DNA from 3 places in the Nodosilinea sp. FACHB-141 genome. Region 1 is predicted to be linked to each of the others. Evidence: riboswitches for the same ligand, from Rfam matches in the RefSeq annotation. Region 1 holds a riboswitch; each other region holds the start of a gene.
What was found. Region 1 has a riboswitch for cyclic di-AMP ahead of ntrB (nitrate ABC transporter permease). Riboswitches for the same ligand answer to the same signal wherever they lie in the genome.

Region 1 (6,380 bases):
TCTCCTGAATATTGCATCTAGAGCAAGGAAGACTGTTTGCGGGGCAACGGGCTTAGCTTAAGGGGGTCGGTTTAAAGATCTTGACATGTCAGCCCTTCAACCAGCCATCTCTCACCCCATATAGATCCGCTGGGGACGGTTAGCGCGAATCTCAAACCCGTTCAAATAGCCCACTGGGTCGCTGGGGTCATAGGCAAGACCGTCGATGAATAGCTCCCCAGGTTCTACCTTGTAGTCATCTGCTGGGCACTCAATACCCATTTCGTTTGCGATGTCTCGATATAAATCGGTGCGCCAGGCCTGCTTAGCTTTGGCCTCTGCATCGGCCGGAAACTCCTCAATCTGCCCCCAGCGGGTGGCCTGGGTCATCAGCCAGATTGACTGAGACTGCCACATAAAGGTGGAATGGTCGCCAGCGGGATGAGGCAGGTTCTCGGGCATTTTAAAGAAGACGGTACTATCTGGCATTTGAACAGTGCGATCTTTGCCGTCGAAACCGCCGTAGTTGTAGTTGCCCACCAAAGCAGGTTCCGTAAATTTAGGCTTTGCCCCAGTAAACGATCGGGCCGAGATAATCTCTGCAACTTCGGTGCGATTGGCCGGGTCGTCGCAGTAGCGGCAGGCCTCGATCATCGCCTTAACGAGGGAGCGGTAGGTCTTGGGGTTTTCGTTGATGAAGTCTTCCATCACCGCCAGCACCCGGTCAGGGTGGCCCTGCCACACCTCTTTGCCGTGGGCAAAGGTAAAGCCGACACCCTCGTTGCCGGTGATGGCACGGGTATTCCACGGCTCGGCTACCATGTAAGCCTGCATGGCCCCAATGCGAATATTGGAGACCATCTGCGGCGGCGGACTGATAATGATGCGGAACGTTTCTACCGGGTCAACCCCTGCCGCCGCTGAGATGTAGCGAATGAAGTATTCGTAGATGGCTGAACTGAGCACCGCGGCCCAGACCTTTTGAGATGTGGGTATGCTATCGAAATAGCCCCGAAAATCGCGACCAAAGGCCTCCAGATCGCCATTATATTCTCGCCAAGGGCGCAGGCCATAATCCCACATGGCGCGGTTCATGGTCATGGCATTGCCATGGCGATGAATGGTCAGGGCCGCACACATAGGGGCCGCCGGAGCACCCTCAGCCCCAACCCGGGCGTTGGTGACGGCCCCAGAGACTACCGGGGATGCGTCAAGCCGCCCAAAGATGACGGCATCGCGGGAGGTGCCCCAGCTGGCCTCGCGGTTGAGGGCAACCGTCAGCCCGTATTTGTGAAAAAAGCCCTTGGCCTGGGCGATCGCAAACGGAGCGCAGTCATTGACGGGCACATAGCCCACCTTAATGTGGGACCGCTCTAAACTAGCTGGGTCAACCACTTGCTCAACGTTGGCGGCCTGAGCCGCCCCGCCGCTAGGTGATGGACTGCTCGATCGCAGCGCCTGACTACAGGCCGAAGCCGCTAGCCCCGCCGTAAACCCAGCCGCCCCTTGCAAGAGCGATCGCCGGTTGATCATCGTCATGGCTTTAATCCTTGTTGTCTGTGAGGTGTCAGGAAGGGATTGGACTGACCAGCCGCGTTTGGCTGCCTACTCAAAACCTGCTCTTCAAAGAATTTGCTCAGCAGTGAACTGAGAGGTTTTGCCAGTTAGCTTGAAGGCTACATAGCTTTGGCAGGACGGTGGGTTGCCCAGCGCTCGAGCAGAGTGATGCCGTAGTCCAATACTAGGCCGGTGAGACCAATAACAACCACCGCCAAAAATACCGAGCTAAGGCTGAGCCGGTTCCATTCATCCCAAATAAAGAAGCCAATACCAATGCCGCCAGTGAGCATTTCAACTGCCACAATTACCAGCCAGGCGATCCCCAAGCTCAGCCGCAAACCCGTGAAAATATAAGGTAGGCTGGCTGGCCAAATAATCTTAGTCATCTGCCGCCAGCGGGGCATTTCTAGCACCTGCGCCACGTCTAAATAATCTTTAGGAACGCTGGCCACACCCAGGGCGGTGTTGATCACCGTTGGCCACAGGGAAGTGATAAAAATTACGAAAATAGCCGATGGATTGGCCAGGTTAAAGATTGATAGGGCAATGGGCAACCAGGCCACCGGAGACACCGGGCGAAACAGCTGCACGATGGGGTTGATGGCCATCATGGCGCGGGGCGATAGACCAATCCAAAAGCCGACTGGAATGGCCACTAGCGTGCCTAGCAAAAACCCCAGCAGCACCCGACGCAAACTGGCCAGCAGCAGCCAACCAATGCCCAAATTGCCCGGCCCGCGCCGGAAAAAGGGATTAAAGATGTAGTCGAGGTTGGCCATAAACGCTTGCCCAGGAGTAGGCATCAGCGTGGTGAAAAATGTGGCGACCACCCACCAAACCAGCAGCACGACGAGAAACGCGATCGCCGGTAAGACAATCCTTTCCAACGGAAAGCGAAATGGCGGCTTGACAGACTTGGTCTGCCCCGAACGGGCAGCCGCACGGGTGCGCAACTTGGGCTGCATGAAACACTCCTAGAGGCTAATCATGGACAGCGAACAAGCCGTGTTAACACGACTTAGGACACTGAAACAGCCAAACATTAGTAAAAATGCTGACGATTCAATCTCCCCTCAATGCCGACGAGGTTAGCTGACGGGCTAGGACTGAGAGATGTCCTCTTCCGATTACCCTCAATTTGGGTATTAAGAACTCGGAAATACGCCCCTTTACTGGTTCCCCCGCTCTTGCATACCCAGACACTTAAAGGCAAAAACCTAAAGACACAGGGTTAGCAGACTAGGCTGACTTGTTCGATTTACTGAGTTTAAGCGTAAGAATCTGAGCCTGTCAACTAGAAACTTAGCAGCACTCAATGTATCTATCCTAGGTAAAGATCTGTTTTCTCTCAATAGCTTGACTTCTCCCTATTTAAAGGTGCAATGGATATTAGCTCATGACTTATTTTGTTAACAATAATGATTCGTCAGCGCCAAACATTTGCTATAAGTAATGACTTATTGCTTAAAGAAGCACAGACTTTAATGCACTTAACATGAGTAATTACCTATTGATTGAAGGGGCAAAGATTCCAGCAAAACGCAGTCATCTGTCGGTACTAGAAACCCAAAATCCATAGGTTTTTGCGCAGCGTTGGGCTATTCTAGCTATCGTACAAATGGGTAACTAGTCGCTCCGGTCTTCATTTGCCCTATGGCTCAGTCAAGCCTTACTCCTAAAGCCATTGTGCTGCTCTCGGGTGGTCTCGATTCGGCTACGGCCGCTGCCCAGGCGATCGCCGATGGCTATGACCTGGTGGCGCTGTCGTTTAACTACGGCCAGCGGCACCAGCGCGAGCTAGAGGCAGCGAAGGCGGTGGCAAAGCATTTTGCGATCGCAGACCACCACTTCATCGATGTCGATCTGGCCCAGTGGGGCGCGTCTTCTCTCACCGACCTGGCCCAGCCGCTGCCCCAGGAAGGCATTGACGCGGGCATTCCTTCCACCTACGTACCGGGGCGCAATACGGTGTTTATTGCCCTGGCTCTAGCCCTGGCCGAAGCCAAGGGGGCCGAGGCGATTTACTTGGGTATCAACGCGGTGGATTATTCTGGCTATCCTGACTGTCGGCCTGAATATCTGGCTGCCTTTCAGCAGCTAGCTCAGCTCTCCTCAAAGGCGGGGCTAGAAGGTCATGCCCCCAAACTGGTTGCGCCTTTGGTGGTGGATTCTAAAGCAGATATTGTGCGTCGAGCGGTGGCCCTGGGGGTGCCGATCGCGCAAACCTGGTCGTGCTATCTGGGTGGTGCGGAGCCCTGTGGGCGGTGCGATTCCTGCCGCATTCGCGATCGCGCCTTAGTGGAAGCAGGCTATCCCCAGCTCGCCACCTCTACTGGCTAAAGACAGGTTTAACCGGGCGGGTACGCCTTTGGCCTGCTCTTACCGCTAGCCTCCTGTCTTGGTTTCCTAGCGGGGACTCTAGGGGAATGTGGCACAGTGTAATAAGCTGCATGACAGTCGCTGCCTCAAAACTGGAGGCAACGCGCTCTGTTTAAACCCCCTCTGCACTTCCACCTATGCTCTGGCCTCGAATCATTAGCGGAATAGTGGCGATCGCGGTCGCCTTGGTCATGATTTTGCTGGGGGGCTGGTACTTCACCCTGGGCTTTGGGGTGCTGATTTTCTTGGGGCAGCTCGAAATTTTTGCCCTGGTAAAAGCCAAAGGCATCTTGCCGGCGGCCAAAACTACCCTGGTGGTAAGCCAGCTGCTGCTGATTACTGCCCACCTGTCGCCGCCCTTGGCCGACGCTCTGCTGCCGCTCAGCGGCACGTTTATCTGCTTTTATCTGCTGTTCCAACCCCAGGTGGCCACCATTGCCGATGTGGCAGCGTCTATCCTGGGCCTGTTCTACGGTGGCTATCTACCCAGCTTTTGGGTGCGCCTGCGCGACTTGGGCGACACCGCTACCACTCTGCCCCTGGGCGGCTTCTGGCCCGCAACTTGGCCCCCTGCCCTAGATGCTCTACCCTACGGTCTTGTTATCACCCTGCTAGCTTTTGCCTGCATTTGGGCTTCGGATATTGGGGCCTACACGGCTGGAAGAATTATTGGCCGCACCCCGCTGTCTAACATCAGCCCCAAGAAGACGGTTGAAGGGGCGGTCTTCGGCATGCTGGGCAGCATGGTGGTGGCATTGATTGGCAGTCACTGGTTGCAATGGCCTATCTGGCCTGCCACTGGAGCTGCCCTCGGCCTAATGGTGGGCACATCCAGCCTGCTGGGTGACCTCACCGAATCGCTGATGAAAAGAGATGCCGGGGTCAAAGACTCTGGAGCCCTCATCCCCGGCCACGGCGGCATTTTAGACCGCACCGATAGCTATGTGTTTACAGGCGCACTGGTGTACTTTTTCGTCACCCTGCTGCTGCCCCTGCTGTCGGCGAGTTAGCGGCCCCGCTGCTCCCAAAAGTTCAGCTCTTGGCGAATGCGATCGCGCTCTTCCACACTGGCGAATCGCAGTTGGTGGCGCAGCTCTCCAATCACCTGGCGACGCTGGATAGACGATTGCTTATCCATAACTTTCCTTCAAAAACTGTAGCTATAACTACAGTTTAGAGAGCAATGTTCCGGATTCCACCTCCCATTACAAATCTTTGAATGGTCATCCAACGCCAACATTTGCTCATTAGCCCACCACCATGGTCGAATCAGCAGGGTCTGGCTCGGGCAGCTGCGCTGTAATCAGCGCCGCCGTCAGCACAAACAAGCTCGACACCCACAAGCACCCCACCAGACCAAACCACTGGTAAAACAGCCCCGAGGTAATTGTCCCCAGTAACCGCCCGCCCGAGTTTGCCATGTAATAGAAGCCCACATTGAGGCTAACATCGCGATCTTCGGTGTAGGCCAGCACCAAGTACGAGTGCACCGCCGAGTTAAAGGCAAACACAACGCCAAAAACCACAAGTCCGCCGGTCACGGCAATGTTGCCCCGCACTCCAGCCATCAGCGTCAGCGCAATCAGGGCTGGAATGGGCGTTAAAATGGATGTCCAAAACAGAATGGTCTTGGCCTTGGGCACCACCTTGCCGGTGCTGTCTTTGCGCAACAGCTGCGGGGCCAAAAACTGCACCATGCCGTAGCCAATTACCCAAAGAGCCATGTAGCTGCCCACCTGCATAAACCGCCAGCCTAGCGCCTCATATAAGAACACCGGCAGCGCCACTACAAACCACACATCCCGCGAGCCAAACAAAAAGAACCGCGCCGCCGACAGCACGTTGATCGCTTTGCTCTTAGAAAACAGCTGCTTGAAGGGCACCTTTTTGCCGATTTTGCCCATACCCACAGGCAGCAGCGAGCCCGACAGCAAAATCACCCCCAACACCGCCGCCTGGCTCAGCAGCGCTGGGCGAAAGCCCACCCCCTCTAGCAAGGCGGCCCCGACGAAAAATCCCACCCCTTTTAGCGCGTTTTTCGACCCGGTGAGCACCGCCACCCACTTAAACAGGCGCGACGCAGCCTCCTTGGGCACCACCAAACGAATAGCGCTCTTAGAACTCATCTTGGTAAGGTCTTTGGCGATGCCCGAGAAGGCCTGAGCCGCCATTACATAAGCCACCTGCACCGGTACCCCCCAGTCGGGATTCAAGTAGCTCAGCATCACCAGAGCAAAAATTTGCAGGGCAATGCCGCCGTAAAGGGTTTGCCGAATGCCCACTTGGGAACCAATCCAGCCACCGAAGAAATTCGTCACCACGCCAAACACTTCGTAGAAGAGAAACAGCATGGCGATCGCAAAGGGACTGTACCCCAGCACGTGGAAGTGCAGCAGCACCAGCATCCGCAGGGCACCGTCGGTGATGGTAAAGCCCCAGTAGGCGGCGGTGATGATCGCGTA
Region 2 (6,380 bases), on a different contig from region 1:
CCCTCGATCGCAGCGCCATTGAGCCTCGCCTGCCGGAGGCGATCGCTTTTACGCAGCGGGCGATGGCCACACCCAACACTTACCTCTGGGGCGGCACTGTTGGCCCCAACTACGATTGCTCAGGGTTAATGCAGGCAGCCTTTGCCTCGGTGGGCATTCGTCTGCCCCGCGACTCATACCAGCAGGAGGCCTTTACCCAGCCCATCGGCTGGGATGAGCTACTGCCGGGTGACTTAATCTTTTTTGGCACCCCAGAACGCACTAAGCATGTGGCCCTCTACCTGGGTCAGGGCGACTATATTCACAGTTCAGGGGTTGACCAGGGCCGCAACGGCATTGGCATCGACTCGTTAACCGATCTGTCGCACCCCGTGAGCGCGTCTTACCATCGGCAGCTGCGCCGGGCGGGGCGGGTGATGACCAGTTACTGCCCAGGGGGCGCGCTATAGTCCAAGCAGCGTTTGCCTGTTTGAGGGGTGCCCTTGTCGTTTTTGCATGCTGCTTGGCTAACGCGCCTAAAGCCCTTAGCTCGCTGGGTAGTGGTGGGTGCGGCGATCGCCTTCTTACTCCACACCCTGGTGCGTCACTGGGCTGAGATTAGCGCCCTGCGCATTGGCGTCCAGGGTTGGAGCTTGTTGCTAGTGGCCCTCGGCATGACGCTGCTGGCCCACATTTGGGCTGGCTGGGTGTGGAGCTGGACCCTGCAAGCTCTGCAACAGCCCATTACCGGCAGCTGGAGCGTTCTCGTTTACCTGCAAACCAACCTGCTGAAATACTTGCCCGGCAACGTCTGGCACTTCTTTGGCCGAGTGCGTGCCCTGCGCCATGCAGGGGTCGACAACGGCCCCGCCATCATCGGCACCGCTCTAGAACCCCTCCTCATGGCCGCCGCCGCCTTAGTCGTGGGCATTGCCACTCCCACTCACTACTGGCCCTTTCAGCTTCTGGGCCTGGGCATTGTCCTCGCCACCCTTTCCCCCCGCTGGCTCAATTCTCTAGTCAATCGCCTCAGCCGCTCCAAAGCTGCCCACCCACCTACCGAAGATTCGGCGTTGCTGAATCGAGGCATGAACCGGCAAAACCTCCAGACTCTGCATGGCCCCCTAAATTCCCCAATTCTGGGGGACTTTGAGACTCTGCCTCCCCCTAATTTGGGGGGGGCGGGGGGGCAAATCATACCTGCGTTAAGCAACGCCGAAAATTCTCCCTCATCTCCCTCCACTCCCGGCCTTCGCCACTACCCTTTCAAACCCCTGCTCGGCCAGCTCGGCTACGTAGCCCTACGCGGCCTTGGCTTTTGCCTGGTGCTCAGGGCCGTGACACCGTTGGCGGCGAGCGACTGGCCCAGCACCATCAGCGCCTTTAGTTTGGCCTGGCTGGGGGGGCTAGTGGTGCCGGGCGCACCGGGTGGCCTGGGCGTGTTTGAGGCGATCGCCCTCAGTCTGCTTCAAGGACAATTCTCTGCTGCCGTGGTGCTCAGCGCTGTGGTGCTGTATCGGGTGGTCAGCACCCTGGCCGAGGTTCTGGGTGCTGCATTAGCCACTTTTGGGCAGGGCCTTTCCAGTACACTCAAATAAATTGTTGTCTGCCTAGACGGCACAGATTATCGACTTTGCCGGTCTCACCCGTTGTGCTGAAGCTGCCATGACATTTACCCATTCCCCCTCGCTTTCTGCACTGCCGACCTTTACGCCCCCCATCGACATCTCGGTGGTGGTGCCAGTCTACAACGAGTACGAGAGCTTACCTGCCTTAGTGGCAGCGATCGCCGGAGCGCTTGACGGGCTGGGCTACACCTACGAAATTTTGGGGGTAGACGACGGCTCCAGCGACGGATCGAGCGATCGCCTACGCGAGTTGGCCCAGCAATATCCCCAGCTGCGCGCCGTGATCTTGCGCCGCAACTACGGCCAAACCGCCGCCATGGCTGCCGGGTTTGACCATTCCCGTGGCCAAATCGTCATCACCATGGATGGCGATCTGCAAAACGACCCCGCCGACATTCCCCGCCTGCTCGATCGCCTCAACGAGGGCTACGACCTGGTCAGCGGCTGGCGCAAAAACCGCCAAGACAACACCTTTACCCGGCTAATTCCCTCCAAAATTGCCAACTGGCTGATTGCTGGGGTCACCGGGGTTGAGCTGCACGACTACGGCTGCTCCCTCAAGGCCTACCGAGCCGAGCTGATCCGCGACCTCAACCTCTACGGCGAGCTGCACCGCTTTTTGCCCGCTCTGGCCTTTATCGAAGGGGCCCGCATTACCGAGATGCCCGTCACCCACCACGCCCGCCGCTTTGGCACCAGCAAATACGGTCTGGGCCGCACCCTGCGCGTGGTGATGGACATGCTTACCGTCTACTTTATGAAGAAGTTTCTCACCCGGCCCATGCACGTCTTTGGCAGCTTGGGGCTGGCGTCGATGGCGTTGGGCGTTGCCTTGGGAATTTATCTCACCCTGGTGAAGATTTTGGCCGGTCAGGATATTGGCGATCGCCCCCTGCTGGTTCTCGTTGTCGTGCTGGTGCTGGCGGGCATTCAGCTGTTTAGCTTTGGCCTGCTGGCCGAACTGCTCATGCGCACCTACCACGAATCGCAGCAGCGCCCCATTTACCGGGTGCGTGAGGTGGTCAGCAAGGCTTCATCCCCGGGGTTGGCCCTTCCCGTCAACCCTGGAACTAGCGGCCCCTAAGCCTTACAAATTGTTGATTTCGGGCAGATTTGCCAAATTCGCAGTCAATTCAATGGTTACGCGGCCTAAGTCAGCGCTCGTTGAGAGTTGACTGATGCGGAGGAACCAACTTTTGGGGCTTATCTCAGGGCGAAACGCATCGCCAGAGAAGGGGCTCTCTCACCTCTCGCCCGTCAGCTAACTCCGTCGGCCTTGGGAGAGAACATCTGGAAGCTTTTTCTAACGCTATCCATAGTTCTCCTAGGATAGTTAACACCCTCGATAAAGGTTTTGTCTAAGGGTTTCGTTTAGCACCACAACAGGAGACAGGCTATGGAAACCTGGTCTGAGATCACCGCATCGGTGGTCTTTTTTGGGGTATTGGCCCTGATCGCCACCGAGCGCATGCACCTCACCGTTGCGGCCCTCTTGGGCGCAATGCTGCTGATATTTTTTCATGTGCTGACTCTTGAGCAAGCCATTGGCTACATCGGCAACAGCCACGCCACCCTGGCGCTGTTTTTTGGGGTGATGGTGATGGTGCGGGCCTTTGAACCCACCAAAATTTTTGAATATTTAGCTACCCAAATGGTGATTATGGCCCGCGGGGAGGGCAAGCGGCTGCTGCTGGGCATTGTGGCTATTACCACTCCGATCTGCGCCATGCTGCCCAATGCCACCACCGTCATGCTGCTGGCGCCGCTGATTCCACCCATGGCGGCAGAGCTCAACATCAACTTCGTACCCCTGCTGATCTTGATGGTATTTGTGGCCAACAGCGCCGGCCTGCTCACCCTAGTGGGCGACCCGGCCACCTTCATTGTGGGCGACGCGATTAACATGAGCTTTTTGGAATATCTCACCAAGCTCAGTCTGGGGGGCGTAGTGGCGATCGCCACTATCGTCTTCATGCTGCCTATCCTCTTTCCCAACACCTGGAATAAAAAGCTCGATGACCTCGACCACCTGCCTCATCCGGTCGTCAACCATCCCCGCATGCTGGCTCTGGGTGGGCTGATTGTGGCCCTGGTGCTGGGGCTCTTTGTAGTGGGCGAAAGCCTGCCAGTGCCAGTCTCTCCCCCTACGATCGCTCTGCTGGGGGCCGCTCTCTGCCTGCTGCTCACCCACCACAGCGGCATCGACACCGTGCACAACATTCTGCGCGATGTCGACTGGAGCACGCTGATCTTTTTCATGAGCGTCTTTGTGCTGATTGGCGGCCTGCAAGAAACTGGGGTGATCAGCTCGGCCTCAGGGCTGCTGGGGGTTGTAATTGGTAAGAACATCGCCCTAGGCTCGATGCTGCTGTTGTTCGTCACTGGCATTCTCTCCAGCCTGATTCCCAACATTCCCCTGGTGGTGGCGATGGTGCCCCTGCTCAAGGAATACTTGGTCAACGTCAATTTGGCCGGGCCGGAGCTGCTGTCGCCCGACTTTGCCGGGCAGATTTCGCCCGAGATTTTGCCTTTGTTTGCGGCCATGATGTTTGGCGCGACCCTGGGCGGCAACGGCACCCTAGTCGGCGCATCGTCAAACATTGTGGCGGCGGGGATTGCTGAACAGCACGGTAAGCCGATTTCGTTTCGACAGTTTTTGAACTATGGCCTGCCGATCATGGCGCTACAGTTGATTACTATCAGCGCCTACGTGGGCATGCGATTCCTGCTGTAGGTGGCTCGACCCAGAGCAATTCCATCTGTGGGCTAGAGCCGAGCCGAGTGATCGTCTACAGGCAGCTAACTGTATTAACGGTGCGTTACCCCACTGGGTGATGCACCCTTACTTTTGCAGCTTTAAAAAGTATCAAATGGTAGAACCTATCGAGAAAATTTATCTGTGCTTAAAACAAAAGCCTCTCCTTATGAGGGTGTGAATTATTTACAGGAGAGCCAATTTGGCCACAGTAGCTAACAGTTATTCTAAGATCCTATCGAGGGGTAGATGCTTTTGGGGCGATCGCACGACCCTTATCAGCGACCACATTTTTTAGTAAGCGAATAATTTTTTTATGGTTTTTAGTCTAAGTGTAGATCTGTCAAATTTAGGGGGATCATCTCTTCCTTGCGAGCGACTTCACTTTATAAAATTATCCTTAGGTTGGATTGAGAGCTTGTGAAGCTTAGAGTTTAATCTCTCGCTTTTTCGATCTGTCTTTCTAGGCTCAAACCTTCTCAGCTTAGAAAGAACCATCAAAAAAGCAAGAGGCGCAGAATTCTGGGTCACAAGCCAAGATTCTTTTGCCGTTAAAAAGCCATCGCGAATCTTGTACAAGATCCAAATTTGAGGTCCGTCATGAAAAGACTATCCATAGGAACGATTTCAGCCCTCTTTCTAGCTGGGGCAGTTGCTCCTGCTGTCCTTGCCGATACCCACGGGACCTTGCAGTCTCAAACCCCCAGTCAGGGCCAAACTCCTGGGCAAATGCAAACTCCTCGCCAGGGTCAAAATCCTGGACAGGCTCCCACCCAAGCGCCTGAGCGGGTACCTGGGCAAAGTCCAGAAGCTTACCCCAATGAAACTCCGGGTAACCAAGTTCCTAGACAAACTCAAACCCCTCGCCAGGGCCAGAATCCTGGGCAGATGCAAACTCCTCGCCAGGGCCAAAATCCTGGACAAATGCAAACTCCTCGTCAGGGCCAAAATCCTGGACAGGCTCCTACCCAAGCGCCTGAGCGGGTACCTGGGCAAAGTCCAGAAGCTTACCCCAATGAAACTCCGGGCAACCAAGTCCCCAGACAGTCTCCGAACTCTGGGCAGGGCCAAAATCCTGGACAGATGCAAACTCCTCGTCAGGGCCAAAATCCTGGACAGGCTCCTACCCAAGCGCCTGAGCGAGTACCTGGGCAGAGTCCGGAAGCTTACCCCAACGAAACTCCGGGCAACCAAGTCCCCAGACAATCGCCGAACTCTGGGCAGATGCGGACTCCTGGGCAAACCTCTGCGCCCAGCGCTGAGTTTGACAGCATGGGCATGGGCATGGGCGCATCTCTCTCCAGCGATCTTGTGAGCCCTTTCCAGCTGGCTTACATGGCCGTTAGGGGCGAGCTAGACGCAGGCAGCGAAGAAGGCTACTCGGTTTACAAAGCGCGCCATGGCACTGCCGAAGGTCAAAACATCGTTGAAGCTGCGATCAACCAGGGCTACATCAGCAGTGACCTTATGGATGACCAGGGCTACATCAACAGCGTCAACCAAATCCTGAGAATGCAAGCTGAGACTTGGAGAGACTAACGCTCTCCAGTTAGCAGGGCTCTAGGGCCAATCTGTTACTCACATAGGACTCCCGTGCCGGTTCGATCGCGATCGAACCGGCACGGGAGTCCTGTTTCTAGAGGGGGTAGAAGTCCTCTGGCAAAAATGTCTAGAAGCAGCGGCTGTGTCAGCGATCGCTCAAAAAGTTTAGGGCTAAGTCGTAGCGATTCCGACTTTGTGCCGGTAGAATAGTTAGAACCGATACATTTGCCTGATCTGCTCCGGAGCCGGATCACTTGTCGGTGGCTAGCTTCCAGAAAAGAATCTACCGTCGATTTAGCACTTGTCGTCTACTCAGTGGGAGTCACCATGAGCAACCCGCCCAGCCACGATCGCATCTTAATCTTCGACACCACCCTGCGGGACGGCGAGCAGTCTCCTGGGGCCACCCTCAACGTCGAAGAGAAGCTGGTGATTGCGAAACAGCTGGCGCGGTTGGGAGTTGACATTATCGAAGC
Region 3 (6,380 bases), on a different contig from region 1:
CACCCTTGGTGAGCGACGAGGTACCGGGGGCAAAGTTGAGCACATCCGCCGACAGGCGCTTGGCGGCTAGCTCAAAGCTGCTGCGGGTGCGAGTGGAGGGTTCAAAAAACATGTTGGTAACCACCAACCCCTGTAGGGCGGGCACCTTACGGGTGCGGCGCGACAGCACCTGCCAAAAGCTCACAGCCGTCTCCATCACCGTTTCAAACTCCGCCGCCGTAAAATCAGCCAGCGACAGCACGTGTCGTCGATTCCAGGAAGCACTTGCCATGGTCCGTTGTCCCAACCCCGTTCAATACCGTCCCCACCATACCCGGCCCGGGGCCTCAGGGATGATCTCTGGGGTGATTTCTCTAGCGCTGCTGGGTTTGCTGGGGGGGTGCGTGGAAAATGAGGCCGAGTCAGGAGTAACCACGTCAACCCCTACCCAATCGACTGCCAGCCCTAGCCCCAGTGAACCACTGGGCGAAGAGAGCTCAGGCCCCATAGCAACCTTGCATGACCCCACTAATGAGCTGGTCGCTGCCAACCGCCTGATGCAGGCCAAGGCCCGACGGTTGGTGGTGCCCGCTGACCCAGTCGCCGTGGACCTCTACACCCTCGACGATCGCTGCGAAGGCTACCAAACTGAGCCCATTCAAGTGCCCCGCCAGCAGAGCATGGAGAACACCGTTGCCCTAATCATGGCGGAACAGGTAACTCCAGAGCTGACCCTCTCGGGCTACCGCACTAGCTTCGACCCAGAAACCAACACCGTTACCATCGACCTGCGAGTGGCCCGCGATTCGCGCCGAGTGCTGCAATCGCTATCGGTGTGTGAGCAAAAGGCCCTGCTAGGCAGCCTACGAGAAACCTTGATCAACCAGCCCGACTGGAAAATCGAAGCGGTGACATTTACCAACCGGGGCAACCCTCTAGTGCTGTGAATCTCCAGCTTTAAACAACAGCACAACCGTCCAGCAGATTCGGATAAGGCAAGCAGCCTTAACTTGAACTGAAGCTTTTATTAGCTACAAAATTTCAACTTCCCAACACCTACACCAATTTGGGTACCCGCCTTGTTTTCCCAATAATAATTATTTGAAAGTATTGTATTGGCAGCTAAAAAATCCGGCTTAGGCAGGTTCAGAGGCTTTAGAGAAAAGTTCAACTTCTTGACTGCTGTCGTTGGGCACCACTAGGGTTGGACAAGAAGCATGCTTTGACACATAGTCACTCGTGCTGCCCATTACGAGTTTTTTCAAGCCCTTTTTGCCGCTGCTGCCCATTACAATTACGTCGGCGCCCCAGGTTTTAGCGAGCTGACAGATAAACGAGCCAGGCTCGGACATTTCACAAATAAAATCTGCTGAGATATCTCGTTTTAGAGCCTCAGCGCGCAACTGTTCTAGCCATTGTTTGGTCTCTTGAGCTCGCTGTAGCCGGGCAGCCTCCTCTTCGTGCTGCACATTAGTAGGGCTTTGCAGGCCTACTCCAGCATCAATTAGCTTCCCCAGGTTGTCGTGGGAGGCAATATTGAGACTGTGAACCAGTTGTAGCTGCCCTTGGGAAGACTGGGCCAACCCCAGGGCATAGTCAAAAACGCGATCGGAGGCGGCAGTGCGATCGAGGGCCACCAGAATCTTTTGATAGCTCACAGTTTCTTCCTCAAGAATATAGGTGGCGAAGTTGCTTAGAACGTCTAATGGAGCTGCTCAAGTGAGGGCAGACGATCGCCCCACCGTTCCCCAAAAACAAACCGTGGCTGCGATACCTAGACCAGCAGCATAGGTTTCTGGGGGCACCGCGGACCTTAACCAAATAAGACGGCTCCACGGTCCGAAGGTCCAATGCTTAATGCCGATCTACGTCGACGAGGTGCTCAATTTACTTGGGTAGCCCCAGCACAGAGCATGGGGTCTGAGAATCTAGCTGTTGCACCAGGCGGTGCTTAGTGTTGTGACATCCCACCAGCAACACTTCAGCCCCGATCTCCTTGGCTACCTGGCTAAGCTCGGTCGCCACCTGACCTACCCGCAGGTGGGCGTTGAGTGAGCCGCGCCATTCGCTAGCTAAGCAGCGCGCCTGCCACAGAATGCGATCGGCATTGGCAATGGTTTTAGGGCGAGTTTTATCGACCACATAAACCACATGCACTAGCACAGGGTTAGGCTTAGCCAAACGGGTTTGATGAGCCACGCATAGGGCCAGGTCGAGGGCTGCCTGGCTATGGGCTGAGCCACTATATCCGACCACAAAATTGATCGTTTGCTCGTCTGTATTGGGACCTGTAGCAGGCGGCTTCGGACGCAGCAGTAAAACAATATTCTTTGCGAGATCGCGACGACCTAGGGCCGCCTCTAAACGCATAATCATGGGCTTGATTGCCGCCTCGGGAGAGACCTGAGGTGCATTCAGAAATGGCTGCCTTAATGGGGCAGTGGTGCGCGATTTGAGCTGCATGAGACCCTCCTGGAGCCTAGTCATGAACAGCGAACAAGCCGTGTTAACACGACTTAGGACACTGAAACAATCAACGCATTAGCGTAAATGGTGATAGTTCAGTCTCCCTCAACGCCGACGAGGTTAGCTGACGGGCTAGGGTTGAGAGATACCCTTTTCCGATTACCCTTCATGGGGGTTTGAGAACTCGGAAACACGCCCCTTTACTGGTTCCCCCGCTCTAGCCATTGGGCCGACTAGATTAGGCTGACTTGTTCGACTTCTAAATTGTAGAAGGGAAAAATGAAAACCGTCAACACAATCCTTGCGTTATGTGACTATTTGTATCTCGCGATACACCTGGACATTAAAACAATAGTTTTTTATTTTTTGGGTGAATTTACTGACACAAAATAAAGCGCAAATCAAGCTAAAAAATATTCTTAAGAAAACCGTTTCTTTTTAATTAAACATCTTCCGTTAGAAGGATTCTTTGGCTTTGAAGCGGTAGAGGATAGGCCGCGATCGCAACCTATCCTCCCCTCCAGGCCTAGCGATATCCCCGGGCCTACTGACCCAATCGCAGCCTATCCCCCCTGCAAGCCTAGCGATAGTCCTGAGTCAACTGACCTAACTGGTCGCGTTCATCCACGGTCAGTTGCCAACCTAAAGCCCCAGCGTTTTGGGCAACCTGGCGAGCGTTTTTAGCGCCAGGGATGGGCAGCACATTGCCCTGGGCCACTAGCCAGTTGAGGGCTACTTGGGCGGAGGTGCGTTCATGCTTCTCCCCAATTTCTTTTAGCGCCTGAATCACGGGCTTGAGCTTGGTTAAGTTCCCCTGGCTAAAGCTAGGGCTAATGCGTCTAGCGCCAGTGGGTTTGAGGTCGGTCTCAGGGGTGTATTTGCCCGTGAGCAACCCCTGAGCCAGGGGGCTATAGGCGAGAATGGTGACGCCCAGTTCCCGCGCCGTTTCCATCACGCCACTGGTTTCAATTTTGCGGTTGAGTAGAGAGTATGGCACCTGGTTAACAGCGAGGGGAATGCCGTACTCAGCTAAATAGCCGTGGGCCTCGCGCATTTGGCTGGCCGGGTAGTTGCTCACCCCAATGGCACCGATGCGGCCCTGCTTAACCTCCGCCGCTAGGGCCTGCATGAGGTCTTTTTGGCTGAGCAAGAAACTCACCGGTTGGTGCACCTGGTAAAGCGCTACCGAGGGTACCTGGAGGCGATCGAGGCTGGCGGCTAGCGCATCTACTACCGACTGCTGAGAAAATCGCCAGGGCAGCGGGAAGTACTTGGTAGCAATCACGGCCTGCTGAGGACGCTGCTGCATAAACTGACCCAGTAGCCGCTCTGACTTGCCGAAACCGTAAATTTCAGCAGTGTCAAACAGAGTCAGGCCGGCGTCGAGACAAGCCTCAAAGGCGGCGTGCAGGTCGCTGTCGCTATAGGCTTTACCGTAATCCCAAAACAGGGAGTCGCCCCAGGCCCAGGTACCTACCCCCAACGCCGGTACAGTGGGGCCGTTGGGGCCAAGGGTAATGGTTTGTAGGTCAGTAGTTAGAGGCATCGTAAAAGTTCCTTGAAGGGAGCGGCAGCGGGCATAAAATGAAGACAGCAATATTGTAAACTTTGGTTAAAAAGCCTTCAGAAATCTCTAGCGATCGGATGATTTGGAGCTTGATTAGTTCCGTTTTTTCCATTAATTTTCTATTCCCCAGGACTGGATTTTTATGAATCGCCGTCGCTTACTTCAGGCCGTTTTATGTCTTTGTCTGGCCTGGCTGAGCTGGGTCATATCTCCCGCTCCGGCTCTAGCCCTGGGGGGTGCCCAAATTCCTTTAGGAGAGCCAGCTCCAGAATTTACCCTGCCAACCAACGCTGGCGATGGGGAGATGTCACTGGCTGACTTTCGCGACCAGTGGGTAGTGCTGTATTTTTACCCCCGCGACTTTACCTCCGGCTGCACCATTGAAGCCCAGCGCTTTGAGCGCGACATTGCTGAGTACAAAGCCCGCAATGCTCAGGTAATTGGCATTAGTGCCGACAGTGTTGAGTCCCACGCCGAGTTTTGCGATTCGGAGGGGTTAGAGTTTCCGCTGCTGTCTGACCCAAAAGGAACGGTGAGTAAAGCCTATGGCTCATGGCTGGGAGCAATGTCGCTGCGGCACACCTATATCATTGGCCCCGACGGCACAATGCGAGCCCGCTTTTTGGGGGTGCAGCCAGTGATTCACAGCCAAGAGGTGCTGGCAGCACTAGATGAGTTGCAGCAGGGGGTGTAGGGAAATAGGTGGCCTAGCCTGGTTGGTTAGGCCGGGGTAGAACCACTCCCCACAATTCTTTGCGGTCTATGAACCTGAAGGTACAGGTGGCGCGGAGGAAGGCCTCATCTTTTGAGCGCGATCGCCCCCCAACCTGCCCCCCCGACAACTTGTGATCTGCCCGACAGGCAAAAACACCCCTGGGGGTCTACACCATTACAAGATCCCTAAGGCAGCGCCTCGCACTGCCTTGGGGAAATAGACTCTGAAACAGTGATACAGTAGTCGATCTTTGTTTTGGGCCAACTCTAAGGGGGAAAGGGCGCATGAATTCGCTCGGACGACATATTTTGGTTGAGTTCTTTGGCTGCTCGTCAGACATTCTCAACGACGTACCGCTGATTGAAAGCAGCATGGTAGGGGCTGCCGCCGACGCCGGAGCCACGGTAATTAGCTCGGTGTTTCACCATTTTTCGCCCTTTGGGGTGTCAGGGGTAGTGGTGATTCAAGAAAGTCACTTGGCCATCCACACCTGGCCTGAGTACCGCTACGCGGCGGTTGATCTGTTTACCTGCGGCGACACTGTCAATCCCTGGATCTCCTTCGACAAGCTCAAGGTCGCTTTCAAGGCCGACTACGGCTCGGCTCTAGAGATGAACCGCGGCCAGCTCGAACTGCTGGAGCGCATCGACGTTGACCTGGGTGAGCTGCGCGACGAGATCACCAATAAACTGGTGACCCCAAAACAGAGCCGCAGCGTCTGGTTTACCGACAAGAACGACGATATTGCGCTGTCGATTCGCCACAAGGGAGATCGCATTTTCCGCGAAAAATCGCCCTACCAAACCGTCGAAATTTTTGACACCTTTGCCTACGGCAAAATGCTCACCATCGACAACATGGTGATGTGCAGCGAAAAGGATGAAAATGCTTATCACGAGATGATCATCCACGTGCCCATGCTGCTAAACCCCACCTTTAAAGATGTGTTGGTGATCGGCGGCGGCGACGGTGGCAGCGTGCGCGAAATTTTGCGTCATCCCCAGGTCGAGAAAGTCACCATGGTCGAAATCGATGAAGCTGTGGTGCGAGCTTCGAAGGAATTTTTGCCCTCGCTGTCGGGGGCGCTCGAAGACTCTAAGCTCGACCTGCGCATCGAAGACGGCATCGCCTTTGTGGCCAACGCCCCCGATGCCAGCTACGACCTGATTGTGATTGACTCCTCCGACCCGGTAGGGCCTTCGGAGGGGCTGTTTAGCACGGCGTTTTATCAGCAAGTGCATCGTATTCTTAAGCCTGGTGGGGCGATCACGGCCCAAAGTGAGTCACCTCGGTTTAACCAGCATGCCTTTGTGGACATTCACTACTGTTTGAAGGGCATTTTTGGCGACGATAACGTGTACTGCTATTTGGCGTTTATTCCCACCTACCCAACGGGCATGTGGAGCTTTAACTACGCCACCAAGGGCGCGGCTCACCCCATTCAGGGCATGGATGCGGCGAAGTCTGAAGTCTTTGCCGCCGAGCACAGCCTGCAATACTACAACGTGGGCATGCACCAAGCCGCCTTTGCGCTGCCCACCTTTGTGCAGAACATGCTGAGGGCTTAACGCAATAAACTAGGAGATAGGAGAAGCATTCTTTGCCAATCTCCTATCTCCTTTCTACAGAGCAGTGTAGGTTGCCGTTCCCAGG

Region 2: another riboswitch for cyclic di-AMP. It lies ahead of H6F59_RS11615 (ArsB/NhaD family transporter); the one in region 1 lies ahead of ntrB (nitrate ABC transporter permease).
Region 3: another riboswitch for cyclic di-AMP. It lies ahead of H6F59_RS10000 (universal stress protein); the one in region 1 lies ahead of ntrB (nitrate ABC transporter permease).

Annotation. Positions count from the first base shown of each region.
Region 1 is NZ_JACJPP010000003.1:71,627-78,006, reverse strand. It holds gene H6F59_RS01070 (ABC transporter substrate-binding protein) at 112-1,518, opposite strand; gene ntrB (nitrate ABC transporter permease) at 1,656-2,504, opposite strand; cyclic di-AMP (ydaO/yuaA leader) riboswitch at 2,602-2,761, opposite strand; gene queC (7-cyano-7-deazaguanine synthase QueC) at 3,193-3,879, shown strand; gene H6F59_RS01055 (phosphatidate cytidylyltransferase) at 4,056-4,928, shown strand; gene H6F59_RS26650 (hypothetical protein) at 4,925-5,056, opposite strand; gene arsJ (organoarsenical effux MFS transporter ArsJ) at 5,166-6,380, opposite strand, start outside.
Region 2 is NZ_JACJPP010000011.1:683,404-689,783, forward strand. It holds gene H6F59_RS11600 (C40 family peptidase) at 1-449, shown strand, start outside; gene H6F59_RS11605 (UPF0104 family protein) at 483-1,577, shown strand; gene H6F59_RS11610 (glycosyltransferase family 2 protein) at 1,645-2,691, shown strand; cyclic di-AMP (ydaO/yuaA leader) riboswitch at 2,744-2,897, shown strand; gene H6F59_RS11615 (ArsB/NhaD family transporter) at 3,004-4,341, shown strand; gene H6F59_RS11620 (hypothetical protein) at 4,963-5,901, shown strand; gene H6F59_RS11625 (2-isopropylmalate synthase) at 6,232-6,380, shown strand, end outside.
Region 3 is NZ_JACJPP010000011.1:309,262-315,641, reverse strand. It holds gene H6F59_RS10015 (aspartate carbamoyltransferase catalytic subunit) at 1-271, opposite strand, end outside; gene H6F59_RS10010 (hypothetical protein) at 270-926, shown strand; gene H6F59_RS10005 (universal stress protein) at 1,116-1,637, opposite strand; gene H6F59_RS10000 (universal stress protein) at 1,867-2,442, opposite strand; cyclic di-AMP (ydaO/yuaA leader) riboswitch at 2,541-2,700, opposite strand; gene H6F59_RS09995 (aldo/keto reductase) at 3,026-3,991, opposite strand; gene H6F59_RS09990 (peroxiredoxin) at 4,155-4,706, shown strand; gene speE (polyamine aminopropyltransferase) at 5,012-6,295, shown strand.